DNA from 4 places in the Pantoea sp. X-Soil-TKNS-1279 genome. Region 2 is predicted to be linked to each of the others. Evidence: predicted binding sites of a transcription regulator. Region 2 holds the regulator's gene; each other region holds the start of a gene.
What was found. Region 2 encodes LexA, which represses DNA repair genes until DNA is damaged. Its sites were predicted from a motif close to TNCTGTATGTACATACAGNA; they were not measured.
Positions count from the first base shown of each region.

Region 1: dinB (DNA polymerase IV) is a predicted target of LexA. The motif match lies at 1,281-1,300, and genes of this name have one in related genera.
Region 3: metR (HTH-type transcriptional regulator MetR) is a predicted target of LexA. The motif match lies at 1,232-1,251, and genes of this name have one in related genera.
Region 4: AC6I8N_RS07140 (DNA translocase FtsK 4TM domain-containing protein) is a predicted target of LexA. The motif match lies at 997-1,016, and genes of this name have one in related genera.

Region 1 is NZ_AP035948.1:993,390-995,594, forward strand. It holds gene AC6I8N_RS04490 (class II glutamine amidotransferase) at 1-352, shown strand, start outside; gene dpaA (peptidoglycan meso-diaminopimelic acid protein amidase) at 323-1,069, opposite strand; gene dinB (DNA polymerase IV) at 1,313-2,205, shown strand, end outside.
Region 2 is NZ_AP035948.1:383,069-385,273, forward strand. It holds gene plsB (glycerol-3-phosphate 1-O-acyltransferase PlsB) at 1-141, opposite strand, end outside; gene AC6I8N_RS01720 (diacylglycerol kinase) at 267-635, shown strand; gene lexA (transcriptional repressor LexA) at 741-1,355, shown strand; gene dinF (MATE family efflux transporter DinF) at 1,446-2,205, shown strand, end outside.
Region 3 is NZ_AP035948.1:239,231-241,435, forward strand. It holds gene AC6I8N_RS01085 (YehS family protein) at 1-213, opposite strand, end outside; gene metR (HTH-type transcriptional regulator MetR) at 267-1,199, opposite strand; gene metE (5-methyltetrahydropteroyltriglutamate--homocysteine S-methyltransferase) at 1,377-2,205, shown strand, end outside.
Region 4 is NZ_AP035948.1:1,527,049-1,529,253, forward strand. It holds gene lrp (leucine-responsive transcriptional regulator Lrp) at 464-958, shown strand; gene AC6I8N_RS07140 (DNA translocase FtsK 4TM domain-containing protein) at 1,078-2,205, shown strand, end outside.

The sequences.
Region 1 (2,205 bases), 610 kb from region 2:
CAAACTCACCACGCGTTATCCGCGTACGCCGGGTAACTGGCCTGCAGTGTTCCGTTATATCGCCGAGCTGGCTGCGGAACTGCGGCAGAAAGGGGTGTTTAATATGCTGTTGTCGGACGGACGTTATCTGATGGCGTTCTGTTCCACCAATCTGTTTTGGATCACCCGCCGTGCGCCCTTTGGTAAAGCGAAGTTGCTTGATCAGGATGTGGAAATTGATTTTCAGCAGCAGACCACGCCGCAGGATGTGGTGACGGTGATTGCAACGCAGCCGCTAACGGGAAATGAAACCTGGCACCGGATAGTGCCAGGTGAATGGGTATTATTTTGCCTGGGAGAGCGCCAGGAATGATTTTGATGCAGCGTCTGGCGCGGTCATCACCGCCGGACTGCTGTTCACCGCATACTGGCCGGTGGCGGTAACGTTGACCGTCGGCGGCTGATGGTACTTCTCAAAGTACGCATAGCCCGGCTGCAACTGACGCCAGAAGCTGGCGTAAGTGGAGTAGCGATGACGCTGCATATTGCTGTCGGTCATACGGAACGGGAAGATGCTCAGGGCGATCTCTTGCTGGCCGTTACGCAGCGCCGCGTTCACATAGGTATAAATCTCGTCCATGTAGGCGTTGGTCATGGCATAGCAGCCAATTGACTTACAGTCGCCGTGAATCATCAGATATTTGCCGCTGTAACCATTATCACGGTCAAATTGATTCGGGAAGCCGGTATTGATGGCGCGATAATAGTGGCTATCCGGTTTTAACTGATTCAGCTTGACGCTATAAAATCCTTCCGGACTTTTAAAATCGCCCTCACGGCGTTTGGGTCCCAAACCGCCAGAGAAATTACAAATGCGGTAGCTATCCAGCAGACGATATTCATTACCGATCTTGCCGTACAGTTCCAGCGTGCGTTCTTCCTTGAAGATCTGAATATAAACCGGCGTGCCAAGTAATTGTTTTTTTAGTTCTTTACTGACCGGAGCCTGTGGGTTAACTGGCTCTGGCGTCATTGCCCAGCTAAGGACCGGCATAACAATCATCGCAAGGAATAATGCGATTCTGCCCATTCTGTGTGTACCTTGAAGTGAAGAAAAACTCTGACGCATAACGTCTCTGTATTGCATTATCGGAAATATCCGCTACCGCAGCGCAACATTAACATTGTCTGGCGTTTAATCAAGCCAGTGGCTGAGAAAATAGCCATTTCTCAATGGGATTACGGCCATAAATTTGTAAACTTTAATGCTGGCAGCGACAAATATTGCTGATATCTTTCGATGCTGTATACTTATCCAGTATTCGGAGGGGGTATGCGTAAGATCATTCATGTCGATATGGACTGCTTCTTCGCGGCAGTTGAAATGCGCGACGATCCCTCTTTGCGTGATATCCCCATCGCCATTGGCGGCAGCCGGGTACAGCGTGGCGTCATCAGTACCGCCAACTATCCGGCACGCGAGTATGGCGTCCGTAGCGCGATGCCTACCGCGATGGCGTTAAAGCTCTGTCCACATCTGCGTCTGCTGCCCGGACGTTTCGAAGCCTATAAAGAAGCCTCGCGCCAGATCCGCACTATCTTTGCCCGGTATACTTCCCTGATTGAGCCGCTTTCGCTGGATGAAGCTTACCTTGATGTGACTGACAGTCCACATTGTCAGGGGTCTGCCACTTTGATGGCGCAGGCGATCCGCGCCGACATCTGGCGGGAAACGCAGCTCACCGCATCAGCAGGTATCGCGCCAATTAAGTTTCTCGCCAAAATCGCGTCTGATTTGAACAAGCCCAACGGCCAGTTCGTCATTACGCCGCAGGCGATGCCGGATTTTTTGCTGACGCTGCCTTTGAGCAAAATTCCAGGCGTTGGCAAAGTGTCGGCGAAAAAACTGGAGGAGATGGGGCTTCTGACCTGTGGCGATGTGCAGCAAACCGACCTGGCGCGTCTGCTCAAACGCTTTGGCAAATTTGGTCGGGTGTTGTGGGAGCGCAGCCACGGCGTTGATGAGCGTGGCGTGGTGGTTGAGCGGGAACGCAAATCTCTCGGCGTTGAACGCACCCTGATGGAAGATATTCATCGCTGGGAGCAGTGCCTGGAAATTATTGATTATCTGTACGAGGAGCTGGATCGTCGTTTGACGCGGATTCGCCCGGATAAGCTGATCGCCCGTCAGGGGGTGAAGCTGAAGTTTAATGATTTCCAACTGAC
Region 2 (2,205 bases):
ATAAGGCAGTACATACAGGATAGGCCGCGTCGGATCCAGTCCATGCTCGGACACGGGATCGGCGGGAATGGCCTTACTCTTTACCAAAATGGAGAGTGGTAAATTCAATAATTTATAATAAAGTTTACGCCAACCTGACATAGACAACTTCAAGCCTCTTGTTAGCAAAGCGCGGCAAGCATACCAGAATGCGCCGCGAAAATCTGTGGCTGCACCACTCCGGCTGCCCAGACATTGACGTCAAAACGAGTAAAGGGTTCAACGACATGGCAAATAACGTCACCGGTTTTCTCAGGATAGTGAAAGCAGCCGGTTATTCCTGGCAGGGATTGCGCGCTGCCTGGACACATGAAGCAGCGTTTCGCCAGGAAGCTATTGCCGCATTAGTGGCAATTATAGTGGCGTGCTGGCTGGATGTTGATGCTATTTCCCGCGTACTCATGATTGGTTCCGTAGTGCTGGTGGTCATTGTTGAGATCCTGAATAGCGCCATTGAAGCCGTTGTCGACCGCATTGGTCAGGAACGCCATCCGCTGGCTGGACGCGCGAAAGACATGGGATCGGCCGCCGTGTTGCTGGCTATTTTACTGGCGCTGTTTGTCTGGATCGCGCTGCTTTGGTCACATTTGCGATAAGGATTCCGGATTCATCAACTCGCTGATTTTTCCCTCAGTTTTGGTTTCCATTTCACCAATACCTGTATATACTCACAGCGACTGTATAAACAACCAGGGGGCGGGATGAAAGCGTTAACCAGCAGGCAGCAACAGGTCTATGATCTGATTCGCGACCATATTAACCAGACGGGCATGCCGCCAACGCGTGCGGAAATTGCTTCGCAGCTGGGCTTCCGCTCACCTAATGCGGCAGAAGAACACCTGAAAGCATTAGCGCGTAAAGGCGTTATTGAGATCGTTTCCGGCGCTTCGCGCGGCATTCGTTTATTGATGGAAGAAGAAGCCAGTGAGGGGCTGCCATTGGTTGGCCGTGTCGCTGCGGGTGAACCTTTGCTGGCGCAGGAGCACATTGAAGCGCACTACCAGGTCGATGCTAACCTGTTCAAACCCAGCGCTGATTTCCTGCTACGTGTCAGCGGCATGTCGATGAAAGATATCGGCATTATGGATGGTGATCTGCTGGCGGTACACAAAACACAGGAAGTGCGTAACGGCCAGGTTGTCGTCGCACGTATCGATGATGAAGTCACGGTGAAGCGCTGGAAAAAGCAGGGCGCAATTGTGCAACTGCTGCCGGAAAACAGCGACTTCCAGCCGATTGTTGTTGATACCCGCGAACAATCCCTGACGGTCGAAGGGCTGGCGGTAGGCATTGTGCGTAACGGCGAGTGGCTCTGATACCTTGATTCCCCCTGCTACGGCAGCCTTCTGTGCTGCCGTGGTTTTATTCTCTGACAAGACGGTAGTGCAGCAAACCGGGACGGGCTGATGCAGCTGTTTTCCTCCTCTGACAAAGCACTCTGGCGGCTGGCGCTGCCTATGATTCTCTCCAATATCACTGTTCCGCTACTTGGCGTGGTTGATACCGCCGTCATTGGTCATCTCGATAGTCCCATTTATCTCGGCGGTGTGGCGGTTGGCACCACGGCGACCAGTTTCATCTTTATGTTGCTGCTGTTTTTACGTATGAGCACCACCGGGCTGACTGCTCAGGCATTTGGTGCTGGCAACAAAAAGGCACTGGCTCGGGCGCTTACCCAGCCTTTACTCATTGCCCTGGTGGCCGGTGTGCTGTTTATTTTGCTGCGCACGCCAGTCAGTAATCTGGCAGCGGTGCTGATGGGTGGCAGCCAGGAGGTCCAACAGCAGGCGCAATTGTTCATTCAGATTCGCTGGCTGAGCGCTCCCGCCACGCTGGCAAACCTGGTCATCCTCGGTTGGTTGTTGGGGGTGCAATATGCGCGTGCGCCAGTGGTGCTACTGGTGGTGGGGAATTTGGTCAATATCCTGTTGGATCTGGCGTTTGTGTTGGGGCTGCATTGGGGCGTAGCAGGTGCCGCAGCAGCAACGGCACTGGCTGAATATACGACCCTTGCCGTCGGATTATGGATGGTGGCGCGTGTATTGAAGCTGCGCGGAATTGATTTGGCGATGCTGCGGGAGAGTTGGCGCGGTGATGCTGCTCGTCTGTTTCGCCTCAATCGCGACATTATGTTGCGCTCCTTCCTGCTACAAATCTGCTTTGCTT
Region 3 (2,205 bases), 140 kb from region 2:
TTTACCACGACGATGGAAAATTAAACCGTTAAGGAAATACCCCATCAGCACGTCCGGGCAAGGACGATATGCAGCGTCATCGTCCTTCTTCAGCCATGCCTGAACATCTTCCAGCGGCACATCGCTGCCTGCCAGAGCAAAAATCTCCACCACTTTGCTGTCGCTCAGGTCCAGCATATAGCGCACACTGCGCAGCACATCGTTATTAGTCATGGTGAAAATCTCCTGGTCGCGGGTTAAGGCGGCGCATTATAGAGCAGGCTAACTCAGGAAGACAGGGGCTGTAACGAACCCGGGCGCGCAGCATCACGTACAAACGGCAAATGTTCGCAGGCATGCTGACGGGCAAAGCGCACAAACGCCTCCAGCACCGGCTGACGCTGCTCACCATCGCGCATTGCCGCATACAAACGGCTCCACAACCCATCGCCCAACGTTTTCGTCACCACCAACCCCTGTTGTTCAAAACTCTCCACTACCCAATGTGGTAACGCCGCAATGCCCATACCGGCTGACACCATCTGAATCAACAACAGGGTATTATCAACACTCTTCAGGGCTGGGCTGATGCCTGCCGGTTGCAGGAAGTTTCGCCAAATATCGAGACGCTGACGCTGCACCGGGTAAATCATCAGCACTTCATCTGCCAAATCTTCCGGTGAAATGTGCTCAACGTTTGCCAGTCGATGAGCCGGGGCCATCACCAGACGCACCTCAAAATCGAACATCGGCGAATAGAACAAACCGCTGCGCGGCAGAATATCCGAGGTCAGCACCACATCCAGCTCACCCTGTTGCAAGGCTGGTTGTGGATCAAAGGTCACGCCAGATTTAAAATCCATCACCACCTGGGGCCAACTCTGACGGAAATTATTTAACGCAGGCGTCAGCCACTGAATGCAACTGTGACACTCAATCGCAATACGCAGCGTGGTTTGATGCGGCTCATGACAAGCCTGCAAGGCTTGCTGAATCTGCGGCAGGATCTGCTCAGCCAGTTGTAACAGGATCTCCCCCTGTGGCGTAAAGCGTAGCGGCTGGCTCTTACGCACAAACAGGCGAAAGCCCAGCCGTTGCTCCAGATCGCTGAACTGATGAGACAACGCCGATTGCGTTTGATGAAGCTGGGCAGCGGCGGCAGCCAGCGAACCGGTATTCCTTAACGCTTGCAGCGTTCGCAGGTGTTTGAGTTCGATCATGAGAGTCCTTCACATCGAGATTGAACAATTTGCGCTTGAGGAACATACAGTACCCGCAGAATATAGCGGTGTAAACATCTGGACGGCTAAACATCTCCAGCAAGCGTTGTGACCAGTCTATGTTGACCCTGATTTGAAGCGCGTGCTGCACAGTTAAGAATACCTGGAGAACAAAAAATGACCATTCTGAACCACACACTCGGTTTCCCTCGCGTCGGTTTGCGTCGTGAATTGAAGAAAGCTCAGGAAAGCTACTGGGCAGGTAACAGTTCACAGGAAGAACTGCTGGCTGTGGGCCGTGAACTGCGTGCGCGCCACTGGCAACAACAGAAAGATGCGGGTGTGGACCTGCTGCCCGTGGGCGACTTCGCCTGGTACGATCACGTACTGACCACCAGCCTGCTGCTGGGCAACGTACCGGCACGTCATCAGAATAAAGAGGGTTCAGTCGATCTCGACACCCTGTTCCGCCTGGGCCGTGGCCGTGCACCGACCGGTGAACCGGCGGCTGCCGCGGAGATGACCAAATGGTTTAACACCAACTATCACTACATGGTGCCGGAATTCACCCGTGGGCAGCAGTTCAAACTGACCTGGACCCAATTGCTGGACGAAGTGGACGAAGCGCTGGCGCTCGGTCACAACGTCAAACCTGTGCTGCTCGGTCCGGTGACTTACCTGTGGTTGGGTAAAGTGAAGGGTGAACAGTTTGACCGCCTGTCATTGCTGCCAGCGATCCTGCCGGTCTACCAACAGGTGCTGGCTGAACTGAAAAAACGCGGTATCGAATGGGTGCAGATTGATGAACCGTCACTGTCGCTGGAATTGCCAGCGGCGTGGCGCGCGGCGTTTCAACCCGCTTATGACGCGCTACAGGGTGCAACCAAACTGCTGCTGACCACCTACTTCGACAGCATCGGCCAAAACCTGGAAGTGATCAAAGCGCTGCCGGTGCAGGGCCTGCACGTTGACCTGGTGCACGGCAAAGACGATATTCAACAGCTCC
Region 4 (2,205 bases), 1.1 Mb from region 2:
AAAAAAGTCTTCAGCAATTTTGTTAACAATCGCTGCGAGCGGCGTAGACGATGAGAAGGAATTCTGCACGCGGATTGCGCCAAAAGGGGGCAATGCTCGGTAATTAGTGGTGCAGCTGTATAAAAAATCTCATTAGAAAACAGGAACCCAGCACTCTGTCTGGCATCTTGTACTGAATTTGGATGTTTTACTTTGACAATCGCCTGCGCATTTGCGAAAACATTGTCAGAAGCAAAGAAGATTTAGCGATACAAAACAGAATTTCATACCTGTTTTGGTTTGTTTCGCCAGATTTAAACAGTCTGACATTGGTAATGACGCATGATGTGGACAGACAACATGCGTCATACGGATGGTCGCATTACTGCTCAGGCTTATCGTCTTCACTTCGAGTAAGGCCCTGAGCAATGAATGTTTTCAGGGTGTGGCAGGTTAAGGGAAGGAATTAAGAGAGACAATAATAATGGTAGACAATAAGAAGCGCCCCGGAAAAGATCTGGATCGTATCGACAGAAACATTCTGAATGAATTGCAGAAAGACGGTCGTATTTCCAATGTCGAGCTTTCGAAACGTGTTGGATTATCGCCGACGCCATGCCTTGAGCGTGTTCGTCGCCTGGAACGTCAGGGTTTCATTCTTGGCTATACCGCACAGCTCAACCCGCACTATCTCGATGCTTCGCTGCTGGTATTTGTTGAGATTACTCTGAATCGTGGCGCGCCAGATGTGTTTGAGCAATTTAACGCCGCCGTGCAAAAACTTGAGGAAACTCAAGAGTGTCACCTCGTTTCCGGTGACTTTGACTATCTGCTGAAAACCCGTGTGCCGGATATGTCAGCATATCGCAAGCTGTTGGGTGAGACCTTGCTACGCCTGCCGGGCGTAAACGACACCCGCACCTATGTGGTAATGGAAGAGGTCAAACAGAGCAATCGCCTGGTGATCAAAACCCGTTAACGCAGGGCAGGTGCAAAGCGTGCAGGATTTCGGTACACTCCTGTGAATTCATACAGGACCAGCGTCGGGCCAGCCCGACGCTGTTGCCTTCTTAATTTACAGGCACCTGGAGAGTTCTCTTGAGCCAGGAATATACAGAAGACAAAGACGTTTCATTACAACCGCTGAGCAGCGGACGTCGGCTGCTTGAAGCGTTGCTTATCCTTGTGGCCCTGTTTGCCATCTATCTGATGGTTTCTTTGGTCAGTTTTAACCCTTCCGATCCCAGTTGGTCGCAAACGGCCTGGCACGAGCCTATCCACAATCTGGGTGGCAGCGTCGGTGCATGGCTAGCCGACACCTTGCTATTTATCTTCGGCGTGATGGCCTATGCCATTCCTCCGGTCATTATTGGCTTGTGCTGGATTACTTTCCGTCAGCGCGATCGTCACGACTACATCGATTACTTTGCGGTGGGGCTGCGCCTGATTGGCGTGCTGGCGCTGGTGGTAACCACCTGTGGTCTTGCGGCGCTTAACGCTGACGACATCTGGTATTTCGCCTCCGGTGGTGTGATCGGCAGCCTGATCAGCAACGCGATGGCACCCTGGTTCAGCTCCGCAGGTGGCACTTTAACGCTGCTGTGCGTCTGGGCGGCGGGGATTACCCTCTACACCGGTTGGTCATGGTTAACGATTGCCGAAAGAATCGGCGGTGTCGTGATGGGCGTGCTGACATTTGCCAGCAATCGCTCCCGCCAGGATGAACCCTGGCAGGAAGAAGATGAATACGAGGACGAGCAGCAGCCGGTCGATGAGGCTGTACCCGCGTTGCGTGCGGCTACATCTGATGACGATGATGTGCTGCTGGCAAAACCGCGTAAGGTGAATGAGGCACCGCTTGATGCTGCCGGGGATGATCCCCTGTTGGCGAAAGCCAGTGCCGCTACGGCAGCAGCGATTGCGGTGAGCAGTGAAGCGGCTCGCCAGGAACCCGTAGTACAACCGACAACGTCGCCAGCGGTTGTGCCCGCTGCGCCGCAGCCGGTGGTGCAATCGGTCCAGCCTGCGGCTACGGTTCCTCCTGCTCTGACAACACCGGTGGTGGCTGAAACTCCCGCCGCGCCGCCGTTGTACCGTTTTGAAGTGCCGGCGGAAACCTCGCCGTTCTCACCGGTCGATGAGGACGATGGCCCGAGGATGGGGAACTGGCAGGATGCTGCGCAGGCACCCTCCGCGCTCAATACCACCGCCAGTGTGGCGCTGGCC